3 regions of the Pseudovibrio sp. Ad5 genome follow, and region 3 is predicted to be linked to each of the others. Evidence: riboswitches for the same ligand, from Rfam matches in the RefSeq annotation. Region 3 holds a riboswitch; each other region holds the start of a gene.
What was found. Region 3 has a riboswitch for cobalamin ahead of PsAD5_RS23815 (energy-coupling factor ABC transporter permease). Riboswitches for the same ligand answer to the same signal wherever they lie in the genome.
Positions count from the first base shown of each region.

Region 1: it holds a riboswitch for cobalamin, as region 3 does, so the genes downstream of both, cobU (bifunctional adenosylcobinamide kinase/adenosylcobinamide-phosphate guanylyltransferase) here and PsAD5_RS23815 (energy-coupling factor ABC transporter permease) in region 3, are expected to answer to the same signal.
Region 2: it holds a riboswitch for cobalamin, as region 3 does, so the genes downstream of both, PsAD5_RS09220 (TonB-dependent receptor plug domain-containing protein) here and PsAD5_RS23815 (energy-coupling factor ABC transporter permease) in region 3, are expected to answer to the same signal.

Region 1 covers NZ_LMCH01000025.1:89,106-96,828, forward strand. Annotated here, with positions in the region: gene PsAD5_RS12680 (LysE family translocator) at 1-617, opposite strand, end outside; gene cls (cardiolipin synthase) at 707-2,137, opposite strand; gene PsAD5_RS12690 (cysteine synthase A) at 2,234-3,271, opposite strand; gene PsAD5_RS12695 (hypothetical protein) at 3,517-4,206, opposite strand; tRNA gene PsAD5_RS12700 (tRNA-Asn) at 4,920-4,994, opposite strand; tRNA gene PsAD5_RS12705 (tRNA-Asn) at 5,034-5,108, opposite strand; tRNA gene PsAD5_RS12710 (tRNA-Asn) at 5,148-5,222, opposite strand; cobalamin riboswitch at 5,483-5,691, shown strand; gene cobU (bifunctional adenosylcobinamide kinase/adenosylcobinamide-phosphate guanylyltransferase) at 5,828-6,388, shown strand; gene cobW (cobalamin biosynthesis protein CobW) at 6,385-7,494, shown strand; gene cobN (cobaltochelatase subunit CobN) at 7,494-7,723, shown strand, end outside.
Region 2 covers NZ_LMCH01000015.1:94,655-102,377, forward strand. Annotated here, with positions in the region: gene PsAD5_RS09210 (formate--tetrahydrofolate ligase) at 1-848, opposite strand, end outside; gene PsAD5_RS09215 (DMT family transporter) at 1,181-2,074, shown strand; cobalamin riboswitch at 2,251-2,463, shown strand; gene PsAD5_RS09220 (TonB-dependent receptor plug domain-containing protein) at 2,640-4,460, shown strand; gene PsAD5_RS09225 (ABC transporter substrate-binding protein) at 4,558-5,430, shown strand; gene PsAD5_RS09230 (FecCD family ABC transporter permease) at 5,427-6,425, shown strand; gene PsAD5_RS09235 (ABC transporter ATP-binding protein) at 6,425-7,186, shown strand; gene PsAD5_RS09240 (TetR family transcriptional regulator C-terminal domain-containing protein) at 7,199-7,723, opposite strand, start outside.
Region 3 covers NZ_LMCH01000065.1:140,960-148,682, reverse strand. Annotated here, with positions in the region: gene PsAD5_RS23835 (AAA family ATPase) at 1-136, shown strand, start outside; gene PsAD5_RS23830 (EAL domain-containing protein) at 181-3,390, opposite strand; gene PsAD5_RS23825 (hypothetical protein) at 3,817-4,632, shown strand; cobalamin riboswitch at 4,989-5,199, shown strand; gene PsAD5_RS23815 (energy-coupling factor ABC transporter permease) at 5,236-5,901, shown strand; gene ettA (energy-dependent translational throttle protein EttA) at 6,125-7,723, shown strand, end outside.

The sequences.
Region 1 (7,723 bases), on a different contig from region 3:
TTCACAGCGAAAGCTGCCATGATGCCGGCGAAAGAATAGTCGAGGATGCGCATCACCCGCGGTGAGCTGCGCAGGAACTTGGAGACAGCAGAGGCCCCAAACACCATTACCAGACTGCTTGGCACGTTCAGCAGAATGAAGAAGAAGCCAAGGAACAGCAGTTTGGAGGTTGCGTATGGATCAGATGCGGACACAAACTGTGGCAGGAAGGTTACGAAGAACAGCACAACTTTCGGGTTGAGCAGGTTGATCGTGACAGCCTTAGCCCAGATGGCTCTTGGTGTTTCGCGGGATGCTTCGCCTTCTTCCAATGAGAGGGCTGAGCCGTTGCGCAGGATCTGGAAGGCCAGGTAGACCAGATAGAGCGCGCCCACTGTTTTGAGGATCTGGAAGGCGAACTCAGATGCAGCGAGCAGCGCGGAGATGCCAACGGCTGCCAGAAACGCATGGATCATGATGCCGTTTGTTGCGCCGATGATCGCAACCAGTCCCGCTTTGCGACCTTGTGTGAGCGTTTTGCTCATGAAGAAGGTCATGTCCGGTCCAGGAGTAATGGACAGGATGAAGGCAGCAAGGGTAAAGCCCGCCATCACACTTAGTTCAGGCACAAAATACATGCGAAAGGCCCTCTGGGTTATTATTCTCAATTGGCCCTAACGTATTTTACTGCCCCCGCGCAAGTCTACTGAACTGTCCTCATCAAAAACTAAAGTATTGGTGAGAACAGACGGGCGGCTTGGGCGAGGACGCGGAAGGCGTAGCGGCGGTTGTTGAGTTCGAGGCGATCTGTTTGACGAGCGCCTTTGAAATCCTGTTGCAGCATCTCTTCGGTTTTCCTGATCATATTCTGGCCCGTGAACCAGAGGGTGATCTCGAAGTTGATGTTGAAGGAGCGGTTGTCGAAGTTGACTGTGCCGATGCCTGCCAGTTCCTCATCGATGAGGATGACTTTTTCGTGCAGGAAGCCTTCCAGATAACGATAGACCTTGATGTCATGGCTGGCGAGGTTATCTGCATGGGCGTAGCTGGCGAGCCAGACGAGCCAGTGATCGGCTTTCTCCGGCAGGAGGATGCGGACGTCCACACCGCGCAAAGCTGCTGCGTAGAGGGCTGTGAGGACCTCGATGCCCGGTACAAAGTATGGGCTGACGATCCAGATGCGGTCCTTGGCTCTTGAAATGCTCTCCACGAACGTGATGGCGCAGTCTTCCTGAATGTCCGCCGGGCCTGTTGGCATGACCATGACGCTTTCCCCACCCGTTTGGGAGAAGGTGGAGGGCAGCTCCAGCTGTAATGTCTTGCCCGTTGCAAATTGCCAGTCTTCGCTGAAGGACAGTGTGGCTGCCAGTGCTGCAGGGCCGGTGACTTTGACGTGGGTGTCTCGCCAGTGGCCGAACTCCTTGGACAGCCCCAGATACTCCTCACCGATGTTGTGACCGCCGATCCAGCAGTGTTTGCTGTCTGTGACCACGACTTTGCGGTGATTGCGATAGTTGAGGCGCATGGGGCCGAGCATGCGCATAAGGCGGTGGCGTCTGTTGAAGGCGCTGACGCGGACACCAGCGTCCTGCAGGCGCGTGAGGTACTGTGTGGAAAGGGAGCGGGAGCCGATGTCGTCGTAAAGCAGACAAACGTGCAGGCCCGCTTTGGCGCGTTCTATCAAGGCATCTGCCAGTTCCAGTCCTGCGCTGTCTTCGCGGATGATGAAGAACTGGACAAGAACATGCCTTTCGGCGGTGCGGATGCCTTCAATGATGGAGGCAAACATGGCTGGACCATCGATGAGCAGGTCACACTGGTTGTTGGCGAGAAAAGGCACCGAGGCTACACGGGTGTGCACAGGCCACTGGGTGTTGGCTGCGCTGTCTACATACGGTGTGTGACGATTGAGGACGTCTGCTTCGATCTGGGAGATATCATCGCGGACCTCGATGTAATCATCCAGCCGCTTCCATGCGAAGACGAAGTAGAGCGGGACCGTTGGCATGGGGATGAAAAACAGAGAGAGCAGCCAGGCAATGCTGCCTTGCGAGGTGCGCGAGTACATGATCTCGCGAATGGCGCAAATGACTGCCAAAGCATAGAAAAGAACACTGAAAATTGCGATCAGGGGAAGAAGGCTAAATGAGGATTCCAAGCGCTACAACTCCTGTAATGCGAGGACCTACTTATAGCTGTGCCAAGAGGAATGGTCAAAACCTCTTGGCGTATTGTGCAGTTCTTTCCGTTAAGGTCAGGCAGCTTCAAATGGAATGGCGATTTCGGACTTGCGTTCCATCCATTCTGGCACTGGCAAACCTTTTTCGCGCAGGAAGGTCGGGTTGAACATCTTGCCCTGATAACGGGTGCCATAGTCGCACAATATGGTGACGATGGTGTGGCCGGGGCCGAGTTCTTTTGCCAAGCGGATGGCGCCAGCGACGTTGATGCCGGAAGAGCCGCCAAGGCAAAGGCCTTCGTGTTCCAGAAGTTCGAAGTTGATCAGCAGGCCTTCTTCATCAGAAATGCGGTAAGGGATGTCGATCGGTGCATCTTCCAGATTGGCGGTGATGCGGCCCTGACCGATGCCTTCCGAGATGGAGGAGCCTTCAGATTTCAGTTCGCCGTGGGCGTAATAGTTGTAAAGCGCTGCGCCGTGTGGGTCTGCAAGGCCGATCTTGATGTTCGGGTTCTTTTCCTTCAGGCCGATGCCGGTGCCGGCAAGCGTGCCGCCGGTGCCGACTGCACAGATAAAGCCGTCCACTTTGCCGTCGGTCTGCTGCCAAATCTCCTGAGCGGTGGTTTCAATGTGGCCCTGACGGTTGGCGGTGTTATCAAACTGGTTGGCCCAGATGGCGCCTTGCGGGTGGGCTCTGTTCAGCTCTTCAGCAACGCGCTGCGAGACTTTGATGTAATTGTTCGGGTTCTTATAGGGGACAGCCGGAACTTCGATCAGCTCGGCGCCTGCGATACGCAGCATGTCTTTCTTTTCCTGAGACTGGGTCTCCGGAATGACGATCACAGAGCGATAGCCCAGGGCTCTTAAAACCAGCGCGAGGCCGATGCCGGTGTTGCCAGCCGTGCCTTCCACGATGATGCCGCCGGGCTTGAGCGTGCCGCGTTTGACTGCGTCATTGATGATGAAGAGCGCGGCGCGGTCCTTGACGGACTGGCCCGGGTTCATGAACTCGGCTTTGCCGAGAATTTCACAGCCGGTTCGCTCGGAGGGGCCTTTGAGGCGAATAAGTGGAGTGTTGCCGATGGCTTCGATGGCAGAGGCGCGCGTATCCATAGTTTCTCTCAAATAATTCGTATGACCAAAAATCAGAATGCGGGTGTTTACCCCTTTTGAGACCACGCTACTGTGCTGACCTCACGAGAACAAGAAATGGGCTGCCAAAGGGTGCGTCAGACTAGGATATTATTCTCTTTGCAATTGCGCATGAGAACAAAATTGCTCACGGGGTGCGTGGCTTTCGAATGAGTGCGCTAAATGCGATTTGAGAGAGTATCGATTTGCGCGCAGTCCAGTCTTCGTCAGGATCTGCTTTCCAGCCAGGTGATGGCATCCTTGGTGGCTTTCCAGAGGATCTCGCCGTTCTCACCTGCGCGTAGCATGAAGGAGTTATGGACTTCCTTCGGGACGGGCTGCACTTCCAGCAGGTTCACCTGCGTATCCAGCGCCGGGGCAAAAGCTTCCTTGCGGGTGATGACAAAGCGCTCATCAGTTGGCACGCGGGACTGGTCTTTCTTCAGGCTGGCAGACTGCAGTGCTTTGTTGTGAGTGGCAGGTTGCATCACGGTGACGGCAATGGCTCTGCCATCTGGCAGCAGATGCGTCTCGTTTTGCTGGACCTCGGAATTGTAAATGACCTCGCCGTGGGTATCGATCAACTCGACCCACAGGGTCTTGCGGCCCTCAATTTCCACCTCACCAACCCAGATGGACAAATCACTCTCTAATGGATCGGCGTAGGGAGTTTTGGAGGGCGGAGCAACGGTGACGGCCAGATAATCCTCTGGCATGGCGTAGGTGTTGCCATTGTCGGATTTTTCGATGAGCTGAGGGCCTGATGTTGTGGCAGGCGCGGAGGCGGGGGGCGTTTCTGCGTGCGAAGGCGCAGCCAAAGCGAGTGGCGCAGCGATGCAGGCGGCAAGAAACCCTGATCTTGTGAGATGCAACTTGAAGGTTTGCGGCAGACCGCAGGATGGCAACAGACTACTCATTTATGGCTCCCTGACTTTTACGCAGCAACTTTCCCAGAGGGGGCGCCTTATTATGTGCACTTCACTAGTCATCACTTAGTAGTGATTATGATAATATGCACTAGATATATTAGAGGTATACGCATTTACTTAGAGTATCTATGCCATAATAATTGTATATAAATTATGTTTCGCGTATTTATACTTTCAGGTTATTTAAATGCTATTATGTAAAATTTTCATTGTGTTGATTTGCTATAGGATTTGGATAGAACTGTGATGTAGATCGCAGTTTGTGCATATGGCAAAAAAATCTAGTATTTTTCCGCATGAGCTAAGCTTTTGAAAGAACAGCGCTTCATTTCGGCCAATTTTTTATGGGTGCCAAGGGCCATTAGGCGGTATTTGAGCTCGTTGCTGATATGCACAGCTCTCCCAACTTATGAACTCCCTGAAAATTGAAGGAGCCAGAGCTGCGTCAGTGGGTGGCCATGTGCAGGATCAGGGTGAGTTTTAGCGCAAAATGGAACGCCTCCGCTTTTGTGCGGAAGAGAGTTCTACCCAAATGGACTTTATGTCTTCGGCCAGCGGCACTTGATAGTGCTGCACCTTCGCTTCGCGTGAACATGGTTTTCTACCCATCATTTTTCTTGTTTTCTGGATAGACGCGCACGCACGTGTTTTGTGAAGAGAAGAGCTGTTTTAAGAAGAAGGGGAGGATAAAGAGAGAAGTATGGCTCCCCGGGCCGGATTCGAACCAGCGACCAAGCGGTTAACAGCCGCTTGCTCTACCACTGAGCTACCGGGGATCATACTATGTTGCCATTGGCGGCGATCGATAAAAGAAGTGGCTCCCCGGGCCGGATTCGAACCAGCGACCAAGCGGTTAACAGCCGCTTGCTCTACCACTGAGCTACCGGGGATCACGATGATCTTGCCGTATGGCTGCAAACGAAAAAGGATGGCTCCCCGGGCCGGATTCGAACCAGCGACCAAGCGGTTAACAGCCGCTTGCTCTACCACTGAGCTACCGGGGATCATGACACCCTTGCGAGTTTGCCTCGCCGTTTGCGTGAGGAGGCTTTTACAGAGGCATGTTGTGTTTGCCAAGTCGTTTTTTGCGTATTTTTCGATTTGTGGACAGTTTCTCTATTTTTTTATTGAGATATCCAAGGGGGTTAGCCAGAAATCTCCAAAAACCGCGGATTTTGCGGGTTTGATTTTCCGGTGATGTTGGAATCCTCACAAAGACAATTGACAGGAGAGCTGATTGCGCCCCACACTTAAGGCCAGAACTCCAGTTTCTTTTTGTTCCGGCTCAGGCTTTGGAATGACAAGATTAAACGGGAATGCGGTTCCATATATTATGGAGACAAGCCGCAGCTGCCCCCGCAACTGTGAGCGGTGAGACCTTAGCGAAAATCCCACTGGCCTTTTAAGGGCTGGGAAGGGGCTATGGTCGGTTGAGCCGCAAGCCAGGAGACCGGCTGGAGATATGATTTGACATAGGACTGCTGTCGGGTGGACGGCGAGAGGTGCTCATGACGCATATTTTCCTGTCTCCGTGCGAGACAGTTGCTGTACTTTCATATTCTTTGACTGAAGCCCCGGCTTCTTTGCGCTTGCTGACCAGCTAACCCAGATGGCTGAACAGAGAGGCGACCTTGGTGTTCGCCATTGCCTGGTTACGGGTGGAGCTCGTTCCGGGAAAAGCGCATATGCGGAAAAGCTGGTTATAAGCAGCGGGCGACGCCCGACTTATATCGCGACAGGCCAGGCCTTTGACGGTGAAATGGAGGAGCGTATCGCGCATCATAAGATGCAGCGGGGCGACCTTTGGGACACTGTTGAGGAGCCGCTGGAGCTTGTGCGCGTGCTGGAAACGCATGCCAGCAGCGATCGTGCGATCCTCGTTGATTGTCTGACGCTTTGGCTTTCCAACCTTATGCACGGGTCGCGGGACTGGACCGTGGAGCTTGAGCGGCTTGAGGCGGTTCTTAGCTCTTTGCCGTGCCCTGTTGTGTTTGTTGGCAATGAAGTGGGCATGGGCATTGTGCCTGAAAACGCCATGGCCCGCGCCTTTCGAGATGAAGCTGGCCGCCTGAACCAGCGTATCGCCGACCTCTGCCATTTTGTGATGTTTGTGGCTGCTGGGCAGCCTTTGCAGCTGAAGCCTGCTGTTTTACCGGAGATTTCCCTATGACTGTTTCTTTTGCTGCACCTTCTAAAAAAATCCCTGCTGTCATTATCACTGGTTTTCTGGGGGCCGGAAAAACAACGCTGGTGCGTAACCTGCTGATGAAGGCACAGAACAAGCGCATAGCGCTGATCGTCAATGAGTTCGGCGAGATGGGTTTTGATGGCTCACTGGTGAATGGCTGTGCTGACCCGGACTGTTCTGCTGATGAAGTGGTGGAGCTGGCCAATGGCTGCATTTGCTGCACGGTAGCTGATGATTTTCTGCCGACCATGGAGATGCTTCTGGAGCGCGAGCAGGTGCCGGATGTGGTTGTGATTGAAACCTCTGGCCTTGCTCTGCCACAGCCGTTGGTGCGGGCGTTCAACTGGCCTTCTGTCAAGCCACGTGTGACCGTTGACAGTGTGGTGACCGTGGTAGATGCACCGGCTGTTGCTGCTGGCAAAGTGGCCTGCGATGAAGAGGCTGTTGCTGCACAGCGGGCAGCGGATGATGCGCTGGACCATGAAAGCCCGGTGGAAGAGCTTTTTGCGGATCAGCTGACCTGTGCTGACCTTGTTGTGCTTTCCAAAGCGGACCTTTTGAGCGAGGCAGAGCTGGCGGCTGTCAAGCAGACGATCCGTGGCCGGGTGCGTGATGGGGTTGAGATTGTGGCTGCCTCTCATGGCGAGCTGGCGCTGGATGTTCTGCTTGGGCGTGATGCCGGGGCCGAAGATGATATGGACTTGCGTCTTTCTCACCATGAAGCGCAGCATGCTCACGACCACGACCACGACCACGACCACGACCACGACCACCATCATCATCACGATCATTCTCATGATGATTTTGAGAGTTTTGTACTGCCAACCCGCCGGTTTGCTTCAATTGATGAGGTGAAGGCACAGGTGGAAGCGGCCATGAAGGTTTCTGGTGTGTTGCGCATTAAGGGCAGTGTGGTGGTTGAGGGCAAGGCCGCGCCGGTGCTGGTGCAGGCGGTTGGGCCGCGTGTGGAGGCCTGGTTTGCGGCTGGCAGTGAAAGCCACTCCAAACTTGTTGTGATCGGCCTTGCGGGGCTGGACAAGCACAGTGTGCAGGCTGCGCTGAGTGAATTTGAGTTGGTTCAGGCCTGATGCACGTACTTGTCGGGCAATCACGCCGATTGGATGATGGAGAAGAGGCCGTCGACCTTGAGCAGGCGCCTGCGGATGTTGTGTTTTTAAGTGCAGCAGACACAGAGCTTGCCGGGCTTGCGGCGGCGCATGCCCAGCATGAGGGCTACTCTCTTCGTCTTGCCAGTTTTCTGGCGCTATCACATCCGTACTCTGTTGATCTTTATGTTGAGCAGACCATTCAGGCCTC
Region 2 (7,723 bases), on a different contig from region 3:
GCAATCACCGAGTTACAGCCATGCGCGATGTTGGCAAACGGGCCGCCATGAATAAAGGCAGGATTGTTCTCAAGCGTTTGAACCAGATTGGGGCGAAAGGCATCTTTAAGCAGCGCAGTCATCGCACCATCAGCTTTGATATCCCGGCAGTAAACGGGTGTCTTGTCTTTACGATACCCAATCAACAGGCGACCCAAACGGTTCTGAAGATCCTGTAGATTTTCAGCAAGGCAAAGCACGGCCATCACTTCAGAAGCCACGGTAATGTCAAAGCCAGATTCACTCGGGAACCCATTGCTTACACCGCCAAGACCAGTGGTAACGGAGCGCAATGATCGGTCATTGATATCGACTACCCGGCGCCAGACAATCCGGCGCTGGTCAATATTCTCTGCATTGCCCCAATAGATGTGGTTGTCGATCATTGCAGAAAGCAGGTTATGCGCAGCGGTGATTGCATGCAGATCACCTGTAAAATGGAGATTGATATCCTCCATAGGCACCACCTGCGCGTAACCGCCACCTGCAGCTCCACCCTTCATGCCAAAGCACGGGCCAAGAGAAGGTTCGCGCAGACAGATGGTTGTTTTTAACCCAATGCGGTTGAGAGCATCACCAAGTCCTACGGTTGTCGTGGTTTTGCCTTCCCCAGCCGGAGTTGGAGAGACTGCTGTGACAAGTATGAGTTTTCCATATGGATTACTGCTCAGCTCAGGCATCTCATCCAGATTAACCTTGGCTTTAAACCGGCCATAAGGTTCAAGAGCGTCCTCCGGGATCTTCAGATTTTGAGCGATGCGCGCAATGGGTTTCATGTCTGCTGCGCGGGCAATTTCAATATCTTTCATGGAAAATCTCCAGATTAGAACGTGTAATCAAATGAGCCGGAGAGAGCGTCAAAAACGCAAATCAGGCAGGAACAGCAATGTAATCTCTACGTAGAATCTCTACCGAATGCACCTGCAAAGTTCAAGATTGAGGTAGGGCACTTGAAACTAACTTAGTTAACGGTGCTCATCTGTGTTTTTGCTGAGATGTGAAATATTATTGCCTGAATAGCTGTTGGTCTGTTCTAAAATTCACCAGACTGCGCTTGCGCGGCAAATCCAAGAGCAGTAGAGCTGGTTGGCTTTTATAAACAAACTGCGTCGTGCCGTAGTTTCGTCGGTTAGGTCACCCCATGTTTTTATTTGAAGTTGCCGCGCTCGGTGCCGCTGCCACCTGGGCTATTGGTGGTCTCATTTCAGCAAAACCTGCAGCACACCTTGGAGCCATTGGCTTCAACTGTGTGCGTATGTGGTTTGTTGTGGTGTTTCTGGGTATCTATGTCATTGCAACAGGCACATGGAATACGGTTGATTCAAGCCACGCTTCTCTCATCTTTCTCTCTGGCTTTGTCGGCATCTTCATGGGGGACACATTGCTGTTCCTCACGCTCAACCGTATGGGACCGCGCCGCACAGCCATCCTGTTTTCCATGAACGCACCCATCTCAGCGCTTCTCGGTTGGTTGTTTCTGTCAGAGGAACTGTCATTTCAGGCGCTTGTTGGTATCTTATTCGTTTTAGTGGGCGTTATTCTCTCCATTGCGTTTGGAAAGCGCAAAGACCAGCTCCATAAATGGGAGGCGATTAGAGGTCCTGTTGCCATTGGTATCCTCTTTGGCACGTTGGCCGCACTTTCCCAATCAGTAGGGTCAATCATCATTCGCCCCGTTATGGAAAGTGGAGCAGATCCTGTTGCGATTTCTCTTATGCGCTGCACCATTGCAGCCTTTGGTTTGCTGGTGTTGTTTTACCTGCCGGGCCGTCCATTCAGATTGGCGAACCCAATCAACAAAGAGATCGTCGCACTGGCCTCCTTGTCCGGCATGCTGGGCATGGGGATCGGTATGACGCTGATCCTCTATGCACTCAGCGGTGGCGAAGTTGGCATTGTTTCTACCTTGTCAGCAACCACACCAGCCATGATGCTACCTGTTTTATGGTGGCAAACCAAAGAGTTCCCTGCCATTGGAGCATGGATCGGCGCACTCCTCGTCATTCTCGGCTGTGCTTTGATTTTCATGAGCTAAGCAAACGAGAAGGTAGCGATGCCGCCTAAGCATCCCTAGCAGGTGCGGCCTTAAGTGGTCGCACCGCAAGATATGGAGATGTGCTCTCTCCAGCAAATTCTGTGAGTTTAGCTGGCAATTGGTCGAATTTTATCAAGTTCCTCGCTCAGCCAGTTGACGGAAGCCCCTGAAATCTGATCAATAGCCGGGCATTTGGTATTTTTGTCGATCAGATAAAAATGAAAAGGGAACACGGTCCATTTGGAAAAGCCGTGGCTGCCCCCGCAACTGTAAGCGTAGAGTTGTTGCTCACACATGCCACTGATGCAGCTGTTTAAAGCGGTGTTGGGAAGGCGGAGCAACAATAAGGACGCGCAAGCCAGGAGACCTGCCAGATGCAGTCACTCACCCACGGTACGGGGCGTGCTAAGGGGCGGTATTCCGTTCAGGTGACATTCACAGTGCGTCTGAGTGGTGATGAATCTGACTTTGTTTCAACGGGTTAGAACCAAGTTTCTTCAAAGGCGCACAATGCAATCAACAGCATGGCATCCGACATGGATGCTGTGAATGATGGACCAAACTCGTGCGTAACACATCTTGGATCGCAGCTACCCTCAAGTCCGGCGTAGCCCTTTCAGCGCTCTTCAGCTCAACTCTTATCTCATCCGCAAACGAGACAGAGCTTGATGACATCATCGTCATCGCCAACAGAACGGAAACCGAAGCCGGCAAAGTCGGCTCCACAACACATGTCGTGACCGAAGAAGACCTAAAGAACGACGGCGCTATGTTTGTCTCTGAATACCTGACAAAGTTGCCGGGTATCTCGTTCTCGCAAAACGGCGGAGCGGGTAAAACAAGTGCTTTGCGCATTCGTGGAATGAGTGGTTATTACACGAAGATTTTGCTGGATGGTGTCGATATTGCTGACCCGTCTGGTACGCAAGTTGAAGCTCGCCTTGAGCATGTCCTACTTAATGATGTTGAGCGTATTGAAATCTTAAAAGGCTCGCACAGTGCATTATATGGTGGCCAAGCGGTGGGGGGTGTTATCAATATCATCACCAAACGCGCTGCGCCGGGCACCGTGAAGCATAATGCGGCCATCGAGGGCGGCAGCTACGGAACCGTCAACGCGTCCTATGGATTTCAAGCGGCGACTGAAACAGCAGATATCGCAGTAAATGTGCAGCGCTACCATACTGATGGGTTTAGCGCGCAAACTCCAAAAAGTGACACAGCAGATGAGGACGGTTATGAGAACCTGACCTTTTCTGCAAAAGGTTCAGTCGATGTCACAGAGGCTCTGAACCTATATTTTGTTGCACGCGGTACGGATGGTCACAGCGAGTTTGATGGGGGATCTGATCCAGATGGGCGTGATGAGCAGGATTTTCATCAGTACATGGGAAAATTTGGTGCAGATGTTGCTTGGTTTGATGATCGAGTAACAACTGATGCTTCGTTTCAGGTCATTCATACAAAGCGCCAATACTTTGGCGGGTTCTCCAAAAAGTACTCAGGTGATCGTTACAAGTTTGACGTTCTCAATACCTTTGAAGCGACAGACGAAATTACTTTGAATTTTGGTGGCGATTGGATGCATGAAGACTATACTGAGTATGGTAGTAGCCGTATCTTTGGTGGCTTTGTTGAAGCAATGGTTGAGCCATCAGATGACCTAAGCCTCTCGGTGTCTTCTCGCTTGGATTACCATTCTCATTTCGGTGCTTATTGGTCTGGTCGTGGAACCATTTCCTATCAGTTGCTTGAAGATACGCGTATCCATTCAAGCCTCGGGAATGGTTTTCGAGCGCCATCATCTTATGAGTTGTATGACGTAAAATATGGGAACCCAAATTTTGAACCTGAAACTGCCATGAGTTTTGACCTGGGTATCGATCAGAATCTGTTGGGTGATAAACTTAGACTTTCAGGAACCTATTTTCAGATCATGACTGAAGATTTGATTAGATATGACCGTACAACCAATAAATACGTACAGATCAACGGCATGTCCCGCAGCCAAGGTGCGGAGCTGTCTGCTAACTGGGATGTTCTCGACAATCTGAGCTTCAATGCTGCCTACACTTACACATGGGCTGTTGGACCAGACAAAAAACGTCTGCGCCGTGTACCGCTGCATGATGTGAATGTCGGGGCAACTTACAAGCCCGTTGATGTGCTGACCCTCAACCTCAATACCAGTTACGTCTCCGGTATCGAAGATGACGGTGAGCTCGACGACTTCGTTCTGGTCAATGCCAAAGCTGCTTATCAGTACACTGAGAATCTGACGTTCCACGTCCGCGGTGAAAACTTGCTGGATCAGGATTATGAGCGGATCAAAGACTATCAGACACCGGGTCTTTCCGTTTACGCTGGTCTTACTGCCAGTTTCTGATTAAGTATGCCGCTCGGTGAAAGCTGAGCGGCATCTTGCAGGGGAAGGCTCTGCTCGGGCTGCCTTCCAATGTCTGTACGCCTTTCAAAAGGTCGAAATGCGAAATAAGATCAAAAAGATCATGCAAATGGCGTTTCTGATGGCTCTGGCAATCAGTCCTGCTGTTGTACGAGCGGACCAGAGCGAGGCGGAGGCACCCCGGCGAGTTGTCTCCATGAACCTGTGCACCGACCAGTTTTCCATGCTACTTGCGGGCAAAGAACAACTTGTATCAGTCTCCAAATTAGCATCTGACCCAACGCTCTCCGTCATGAGTAAAGAGGCAAAGGCCTATCCGGTCAACTTCGGCGGGGCGGAAGAAATCTATCTGATGAACCCTGATCTGGTGATCGCAGGGACATACACAAACCAAACCACAGTCCAGATGCTGCGCGGTCTCGGAATAACGGTGGTTCAAGTGCCGCCCGTTCGCACGATCTCAGACATCGCCAAAGAGCTACGACGTCTCGGTAAGGTATTGGGACGTGAACAACAAGCTGAAGCGCTTGCACAGCAGTTCACCTCCGAAATCCAACAGTTAATCGACGTCCAGCCAGATGAACAGGCACGGGCAGGGGTCTACTACGCCAATGGGTACACGGCGGGAGATGGTAGCCTCGTCAATGAGTTGATCACAACGGCAGGCCTGCAGAATATTGCCAATAATCTGGGCTTGAAGGGCACAAGTAAACTGCCTCTGGAGCTGCTGATCCTCGAAGACCCACAGTTGCTTGTTGAGGGCACTCAGTTCTCAGATAAACCAGCACTGGCTTTTGAACTCCTCGCTCACCCGGCATTGAAGCGAACACTCGGCAACAGTGGCCGCGTCATGGTTGAAGACAAATACACCATTTGTGGTCTGCCGTTTGTGACGCAAGCTATTGGTAAACTGGCCAACCAAGCCACCAAATTAGGAGCGCAAGCCGAATGACAAAGCATCCGGATGCTCCGTTGATTATGACACTATGCCTGATCGCTGCTGTCTTGTTTGTAACCTCGCTCATGATCGGCGCTGCTGATTTAACATTCATGCAGCTGATTAAAGCAGCATTCGCCGCAGAAAAAACACCCGTTTCCATCGTCTTTTGGGAAATCCGCGTGCCGCGCGCCCTTCTGGGCTTAATCACGGGTGCAACACTAGGCCTGTCCGGTGCTGTATTGCAGGGCCTCCTGCGCAATCCGTTGGCGGAACCTGGTTTGATCGGCGTCAGCTCCTCCGCAAGTCTGGGCGCAGTCATAGCTATTTACACAGGACTGACAATTACCATGCCCTTCGCACTGCCAGCGTTTGCATTGCTCGGCGCAGCGATTGCAGCAGTTTTGCTGCCCATGCTGGCAGGCGGGCGAGGGCAGACGCTGACACTGATCCTTGCAGGCGTTGCGATCTCAAGCATAGCGACTGCGCTCACGTCATTGGCACTCAACCTGTCGCCTAACCCGTTTGCAGCCATGGAAATCGTGTTCTGGATGCTGGGTTCATTAAACGACCGGTCCATGCAACACCTTTACATCATTGCGCCGTTCATCGTGATCGGCTGGAGCCTCTTGCTCATCACGGGCAAAGGCCTCAATGCGTTGTCTCTGGGTGAGGAAACTGCTCATACTATGGGTGTGTCTCTACCTCATCTGCGATTTTGTGCCATTGCGGGAACCGCGGCCAGTGTTGGTGCTGTGACAGCTGTGACTGGAACAATCGGTTTCATCGGTCTGATTGTACCTCATCTGCTACGCAAAATGGTGGGCGGAGAGCCGCAACGCCTTCTGCTGCCAAGTGCCATTGCAGGGGCATGCTTGCTTACGCTTGCAGACATCACAGTGAAACTGTTCGGCCCACAATCAAACCTCAAGCTCGGAGTGCTGACGGCAATTGTCGGTGCGCCGTTCTTCCTTTGGCTGATCATTAAACAACGCAGGGCTTTGATCTGATGCTGCTTCAACTCAAAGATCTTTCTGTCAACTACGGTCCCAAGAACATCCTGTCCTCAATCAATCTGGAGATTGGTAAAGGTGAGATCGTTGGCTTGATCGGCCCCAACGGCTCAGGCAAATCCACACTGATGAAAGCCATGGTCGGATTAATCCCGTCTTATGGAGAGATCAGCTACGACAACCAGCTCCTCAAAAGCATCTCGGCCAAGCAATTATCCAAGCATGTTGCTTACATGGCGCAGGAGCGTGATGTGGCATGGGATTTGTCTGTAGAACGCATTTTGGCTTTGGGGTGTGAAGCAATCGGAGGTTCTGTTCGGACGCCAAAACACAAGGCGGAACTGGAAGAGACGATTGCAAGCTTGGGGCTGGACGCAATCAGAAAAGCCTCAATCCTACAGGTGTCTGGTGGAGAGAAGGCGCGTGCTCTGCTCGGTAGGGCCTTGATGCAAAAAACACCATTGATCATTGCGGATGAGCCAACGGCAGGACTTGATCCGGAACACCAGTTGGAGCTGCAGGAGATTTTTCAAAAGCTGCAACAACAAGGTACATCCATGCTTGTCAGCCTGCATGACTGGACATACGCAGCGCGCCTTTGCACGCGGCTCGCGATGCTAAAAGAAGGAAAGCTGGTCGCGTATGGTACGCCAAAAGACGTGTTGACCGAAGAACGCGTGCAGGATGTTTATCGTGTCAAAGCCCATATTCTGCAAACAGAGCAGGGGCCTGTGATCACCCCCACAACACGTTTGTAAGAAGACCTTCGATTATTCGGGTGCAAGGCTCTTACGGAACATGCGATCAAGGTATGCCGCAGCCTCTTTGAAGCGGTCCTTGGACTTATCTGCCGGAAGCAACGTCTCCACCTGACTGTCAAAGTCAGCGTAATGCTGTGTCGTGGACCAGATTGAAAACAGCAGGTGGTAGGGATCTGTCTCTGCGATCTTGCCTTCATTCATCCAGCCTTGAACAACGACTGTCTTCTCATCCACCAGTGACTTCAAAGGGCCGGCAATCAAAGATTTGATGCGCGGGGCACCCTGCAAGATCTCATTGGCAAACAAGCGGCTTTCCCGTGGGTAGTCCCGCGCCATCTCCAGTTTGCGGCGTACATACGCGCAAATCTCTTCAATGGGTTCACCTTCAGGATTGAGCTGATGTAGCGGATCAAGCCAGATGTACAGCAACCGTTCAATCAGCTCTGCATGAATGGCATCTTTGCTATCGTAATAATAAAAAAGGTTTGGTTTGGACAAGCCAGCTTGCTGAGCGACCTGATCGATCGTAGATCC
Region 3 (7,723 bases):
GCAGGGGCAGGGGAGAAAAGTTGGCGTCATTAGCCACGTGGAAGCGCTGAAGGATCGAATTCCGGTTCAGGTTCAGGTGGTTAGGCAGGGTGCCGGACGTAGTCGTGTGGCGGTGAATGCACCAGCAGGATGGTGATAAGTCCTGCTGGGTGCTTGTTGTTTCAGCGCTAGAGTGCGGGTTTAGTCGCCTGCGTCAATCATCTCATGATCTTGCTTAGCTGCTTGATTTTCCATCTCTTTTAGCTTCAGAGAAGTTTCCTGCAGTGCTGCGATGTATTGGTCTAAAGCCTGAATTTCCAGATTGGCATTGCTGACATGTTTTGCCATCTCGCCATCCATCACTTGCGGACGGCCAATCAGAAAGCCTTGCACTTCATCGCAGGATTCATTGCGCAGCAGCTCTAATTCTGGTTCAGTTTCAACACCTTCGGCGATAACTTCCATTCCCAGGGCCTGCCCAAGATCGATGACAGCACGGATGATCGCCGCCAGTTCCGGCGTCTGAGTTACACCGCTGACAAAGCTGCGGTCGATCTTCAGACGATCAAACGGGAAGCGACGCAAATAGCTGAGAGACGAGTAGCCGGTACCGAAGTCATCAAGCGCGATGGTGATGCCTAACTCTTTGAGTTGCCTCAAGGTATTGAGCGCACGGCGGTCGTCGTGGATCAACACACTCTCGGTGATTTCCAGCTCCAAGCGCTCTGGAGACAGCCCACTTCGCGCCAATGCACCTTCAACTTCCTGTATGAGGTACTCATCACAGAACTGCACCGGACTGAGGTTCACCCCCACACGATACCGCTCCGGCCATTGAGAAGCTTGCGCACAGGCTTCATTCAGAACCCAGCGGCCAATCGGAATGATCAGACCACTTTCCTCCGCAACCGGGATGAAGTTGTTCGGTCCAATCTGGCCCTTCTCCGGATGGTTCCAACGCAGAAGCGCCTCGAAGCCGACAATGGAACGGGTGTCAGAGCGTGCCTGAGGTTGGAAGTGGAGCTGAAGTTCTTCATTTTCCAATGCGTTACGCAGGTCGCCTTCCATTGTTCTTCTCAGCAGGATGGCCTCTTCCATCTTGTCTTCGAAGAATGCGAAGGTGTTTCGGCCAGCTTCTTTAGCTTCATAAAGCGCTATATCCGCCTTGGACATCAGCTCATCCGGGTCCGTCCCATGGTCTGGAATCAGCGCGATGCCAATGCTGGCGCTCGTTCTGACCGTGATGTTGTTGCCAACATGGATCGGCTTTGACAGGACCTCTAGTATTTTGTTGGTCAGCAGACCGACTTCAGCCGTTGTCTTCAGATTGACCTGAATGATCGCAAACTCATCCCCGCCGAGACGGGCGACTGTGTCGTGATGGGTGACGCATGCATTGAGGCGGCGAGCTACTGTCTGAATGAGCTTGTCACCGATTGGGTGACCATATAAATCATTGATATCTTTGAAGCGATCCAGATCCAGCAGCATGACTGCGGAGATCGTTTGTTCTGCGTTTGCCTGGTTTTCGATTGCTTTTTGGAAGCGCTCGCGGAAGTAAGTTCGGTTCGGCAGGCCGGTCAACATGTCATGCTGAGCGAGATGGAGAATGCGCGCTTCGTCTTCTTTCTGCTTACGCATATCACGTACAGCTGAGACACGAAGGTTCTCGTCTGCCACTTCCATCAAGCGACCACGAACTTCAATCGGAATACGCTCGCCAGACTTGCTTAAAAGCATGACTTCGTTCGGAGTTGGCTCATTGGCCAGAATGCTCTCACGCGCTTTTTCGCGAAAGTCTGGTGCGACATGAGACAGTAAACTGGTCCCACGCATCTCACCTGCCTGATAGTCCAGTAGCTCGTAGAGCACGTGGTTACATTCCACGATAATGCCGTCTGTCGAGATGGCCAGACCTTCGAACGCACCTTCTGCAAATGTGGCGAGTTTGCTGAGTTCTTCCTGCTGCTTACTGTTTGATGTTTCGCTGATTTTCCGCCGTTTCTCGTCGCTCTGAAGCTTGTCGAGGAACGTGTTGAAGAGCGAAGCGAGGCGTTCTTGTGGGTCACTGTCCCGTACCGGCAAGCGCTCATCCAGCTTGGCGTCATGCCAAACCAACTTGCCGATCAGGTTCTCCATCTGGCTGATGGTGCTGACAATCGGCGTTTCATTCAGATCAATTTCGTCGGCTTGGCGGAACTGCTTTGCAAATTTGAAGGCCGTAAACAGGAATAGACCTGACAAGAAGGCCCAAAGGATGGTCAGTAAAGCTCCAACTGCCTGAAGTATAAGGTTATCCAGACTGAACCCAGCCAGCGCATGGTCTGCTGGTAGTGCGGTTGTGAAGCCGAAAAGGCCAATCAGAGAGCCAATGCCAAGGCTGGTGTAGTAAATGATGACCTTGTGGGTCTTTGACCTTGCGTAGATAATGCGCGCGACTGCTATAGAAGCAGCTGAGGCCGTCAGAGCAATAAGAACGACGCCTGCAACCGTCAGATGCTGGGCGTTTCCGAGAACGGAGGACAAGCCGCCGATCATGCTCAGCAAAATGGTTGGGTACATGACCTTGCGCGGTGCGAAGAAGCCGAGGGCGACTCCCAATAGTACCGAGACACCGGTTGCGACAAGAACGTTGAAGATCGCGCTGCCCAACTCTCCTGAGTAAATGCTTGTGTTACCAACAGAAAAGCCAATGCCGCCAACGGCCATCAGCGCCGCGCCTGCTTTGATCTGCAGCACATTGTAGTTTTGTGTGTTGCGCAGAATGTACTCAGGTAACGCTGGTGAGTTTCTTAGTCCGGTCACTAACATGCCGGAAAAGGCTACGAAGGTTGCGAGCAATGTGACAACGGTACCGCCGCCAATCTGCTCGAAACCAACTGACAGCACGGTGTTTTGGCTAATCGGATGAAGCAATAACCCTTGGACACCCTTCAGGTAGGCAGGGTAGATGACCCCGCCGATTGAGAGTGCGAGAATGATCGTCGCACGCAGTGTCAGCTGATGGGATAGAGGCAGATAAGCCAGAACTGCGATCATCGCTGCCATTGCTGCGTGGATTGCAGCGGCGTGGATGTCCCCCTGTGGTCTGAATTCCACTTGAGACTGCCAGAGGATCAATTGTGCCGTTACATCAGGCAAGTTCAGCGTTGTGTCGATGAGCAGGCATGCTGCTGAACTGATGATGATGAGGAGAAGGGCACGGTTGAAAAAACGCGTCGCCCGCATACGCTCCTGAATAAACAGGCTGGAATAGACAATAAGTATTCCAAGAACACCAAGCGCGAACAATCCAACAGACAATATGGTCCATAGGTTCTGCTGCTGAGTGAGCAGTTCAGCTTGATTGAGCTGATTGTGCAGGCCACCTGTCGCAGGATCGAAAATCGACGCATACGATGACGCTGACATGAAGTGTATCGATAAACCAATTAAAACGAAAAGGAGCAATACAGGAAGTAAGAGGGCTCGAAAATGCATTTGGGTACCCCAGGAAATTCCTCGGCATAATTGTTTGAAATTATTGCGCATTTATTAAGAATTCTAGGGATGAACCGGGTTTAATTCTAAAAAGTATCGAAAAGTGCGGTGCATATGACGTTTATCTGACACGTCCAAAGCAAATTTATGAAAATTGTAAGTAAATGTTTCGTTGAGTGAAATTCTTTATATACGTGAATACTCGTATTTATCTTCAAGTTGAGAGGAAAGAGGGACGGGCTGTCAATTATGATTCTCTTCTCTTTTCACGAGAGCATTTAGTTCATTTTTTATGGGCAATTGATGTGCATTGTAGTTCACCATCTTGCTGAAACAACTTTCAGGTGGTCTTGAACGATGCAGTGGTCCAGCTTGTTTTTATACTCAGCGGTTTCGGTTTTGCAGCCAACTGGTGGTGAGCGAGATAACATCTTGCCGAGTTGGAGCTCAACCACAGCACGCCATGGTATCGTAGAAAGCATTGAGCGTATGGCTCGGGCTGGGAGCCCTGAATATGTGAAACTCGATGACCGTGTTGCTGTTTTGGTTGGCGATGGGGCTTTATGGAGTGACGCGCTGGCTGGCGCAGACAATGAAGTGACGCCACCTGAAGCTGGCGACAGTTTTGGAAGCTTTGCTGTTTATTCTGAGAGTGTACGTGCTCATCTGTCATTACACGGGCCGAAGGCTGTTGGCGCAACGTATAGAGAGTTCGCTTTTCAGCCTCTGAAAGAGCTGGTGGGCTTTTTAAAAGAGCATCACTTTCAGATTTGGGTTTTAAGCTTTGGAGATCATGAAGTAGACCGCACAATGGCGGAGTTGAATTATGGACTTCCGAGATTTCGGGTTATCGAGGTTACTCCCCACGTAGCGCCGATGTCTTCAACAGATCTTGCCCGAACTATCTGGGAGAGGATAGGAACAGCACCCCAGATTTTTCTTGGACGATCTCACAGTGATCTTGGCTTGCTGAAGCTTGCTGGAAAAGGTGAGGGGGTGCTTAAAATCCAGATTTCTGCCAGCCAAAATGCTTCCATTCAGACACCGGATTCAACTCCTGATGATTCTGGAGAGCAGCAGAACTCCTGGAGCTTTGTGATTTCTCCTGAGGAGCATTGGCTAAGGAAATATTCGTGGCAGGCACCTTCGGAGAGAACTTATAGCAAGAACTAATAGAAAATACTGAGACTTTCGTTGCAAGATGCACGAGATATATTTGATCTATTCTAGTTTTAATCGATTGAAAATCTGAGTGCTTTTGTAATGTTGAATAATATCCGATGTTTCTGAGGTAATTTTATTTATTTTGATGAAGATCAATGAAGAGGTGGGGCACTCTGATATTTCTAAATACAGCTTCGGCTGGCACTCGGATGGGGGAGTGTCAACTTTCTTAAAGGCGTGTACCAACGGGTACACGCCTCTTTTTTTGCCTGCAGCTCTGGCGGGTTACGAAGGCCGTTGCATCCCTCTGATTGTTGCTTATTCCAACTACCTCTTATTTCTAGTTGTGTCTTCTCTTGTAATTTAGGATATTCCCGCTGTTGGGTTCTGTAGAAGCCAAGCTTCTTGGATGAAAAGGGAATGCGGTAGGGATGACCAAAGATGGGCCCGAACCGCAGCTGCCCCCGCAACTGTTACGTGGTGCCTTCTTCATAAAAGCCACTGGAGATGATCTCTGGGAAGGCGGAGGACGCAAAAGCCATAAGCCAGGAAACCTGCCCGACACGACATAAACTCATGACCGCACGGAGGGTGCGAAGAGGAGCATATTAAATGCATATTGAACCGGGTTACGTTTCCGCCGCCAAGGTTATTGCTGCCAATGCAGGGGCCGTTGGCGTTATTGTCTGGGGCTGCAAAGAGCAGATCTCCGAATTCCTGAAAGAGCCATTCACACCACTGAAAACGCTATTGGCTGCGGTTTTCTTCTCCATTTTCATGCAGAGCTTCCATATGTCTGTTGGAGCATCAGAACTTCACTTCGTTGGTGCGATGGCGATGTATCTGACGCTCGGGTTTACCCCTGTTCTGCTTGGGTTTGCCATTGGCTTGCTGTTTCAGGCGCTCGCTTTTGATCCGCAGGACATGTACCACCTTGGCGTCAACAGCCTGTCTTTGATGTTGCCGCTGATTGCCGTTCACTACCTGAGTGGCCGTGAGCTGTTTTCCAAGGAACTGACCAAGCGTGTGAGCTTTGCGCAGATTCTGAAGTTGGATGCGATGTATTATGCTGGCGTGACCGGCATGGTTGGCTTCTGGTTGATGATTGGGGACGTTGCTACGCCGTTTACGGCATGGGCGCAGTTTGCTCTGTCTTATCTGGCAATTGTTGCGTGTGAGCCATTGGTCACCTTCATTGCTGTGAAGGGGCTCAAGGCCGTTGAAGACAATGCGATTGTTCGGAACCTGACAGTGGTTCCGCAGTTGAAGCTTGCGTAAGTTTTCACGAGTTTGTTTGTTATTGGGGCGGCAGTGTAAACCTGCTGCCCTTTTTCTTGCGTGGAAGTGACCAGGTGTTGTCGTGAAATTCTCCGTTTGAGGAGAAAAAGCGACGGATTTGATCATCGCTGAAGTGTTATGGATTGCCCCTTGGCGCTGCTTCCACTATGAGTGCTCTCCAGAGATTTCATTGTTTACACAGATCAGGAGATGCAGGCAGTCCATGGCGCGCCAGTTCATCTATCACATGCACGGGGTCTCCAAGGCCTACGGTGCAAAAAAAGTACTCGACAATATTCACCTGTCTTTCTACCCGGATGCGAAAATCGGTATCCTTGGTCCAAACGGTGCAGGTAAGTCTACTCTTTTGAAGATCATGGCTGGTCTTGATAAAGAGTACACCGGTGAGGCATGGGCTGCAGAAGGTGCCAAGGTTGGCTACCTGCCGCAGGAACCAAAGCTGAATGAGGACAAGACCGTCCTTGAAAACGTGATGGAAGGCGTTGCGCACAAGCAGGCACTTCTGGATCGTTATAACGAACTGATGATGAACTACTCAGATGAGACAGCCGATGAAGGTGCTCAGCTGCAGGACATCATTGATGCGCAAGATCTGTGGAATCTGGAAAGCCAGGTTGAGATGGCAATGGAAGCGCTTCGCTGCCCTCCATCCGACTCTCCTGTAAATAACCTTTCTGGTGGTGAGCGTCGCCGTATCGCGTTGTGTCAGCTGCTCTTGTCCGAGCCTGACCTGATGCTGCTTGACGAACCAACCAACCACCTTGACGCTGAGACCGTGCACTGGCTGGAACGCCATCTGCGTGAGTTTAAGGGTTCAGTGCTGATCATTACCCACGATCGCTACTTCCTTGACAACGTGACTGGCTGGATTCTGGAACTCGACCGCGGTCAGGGCATTCCTTATGAAGGCAACTACTCCACTTACCTTGGTCAGAAAACTAAGCGCATGGAGCAGGAAGGCCGTGAGAACATGGCTCGTTCCCGCGCTATCAAGCGTGAGCAGGAATGGATGGGCATGACGCCGAAGGGCCGTCAGACCAAGTCAAAAGCGCGTATCAATGCTTATGATGCGCTGTTGACTGCTCAAGAAGAGCGTATGCCTTCAATTGAGCAGATCCTGATCCCTGTTGGTGAGCGTCTGGGTAACAATGTTATCGACGTTCAAGGCGTTTCCAAAGGCTTTGGCGATCGTCTGTTGATTGATGATCTGACCTTCAAACTGCCACGTGGTGGTATTGTTGGTATCATCGGTCCAAACGGTGCTGGTAAGTCAACACTCTTCAAGATGTTGTCCGGTCAGGAAAAACCTGACAGCGGTGAAGTGGTAGTCAGTGACCGCGTGCACCTTGGTTATGTGGATCAGTCCCGTGATAAACTGGATGACAGCAAGACCGTTTGGGAAGAGATTTCCGAAGGTGCTGAAGTGATCTATCTTGATAAGAAAGAGATCAACTCACGCGCTTACTGCTCCTCCTTCAACTTCAAGGGTGCTGGACAGCAGGCGAAAGTTGGTGATCTTTCCGGTGGTCAGCGTAACCGCGTGCATCTTGCTAAGGTTTTGAAGTCAGGCGCAAACGTTCTTCTGCTCGATGAGCCGACCAACGATCTTGACACCGAAACACTTGCAGCTCTGGAAGATGCGCTTGAGAACTATGCTGGTTGTGCCGTGGTTATCTCGCACGATCGTATGTTCCTTGACCGTCTTGCAACGCACATGCTGGCCTTTGAAGGTGATAGCCACGTTGAGTGGTTTGAAGGTAACTTTGAAGACTACGAAAAAGACAAGGTTCGCCGCCTGGGT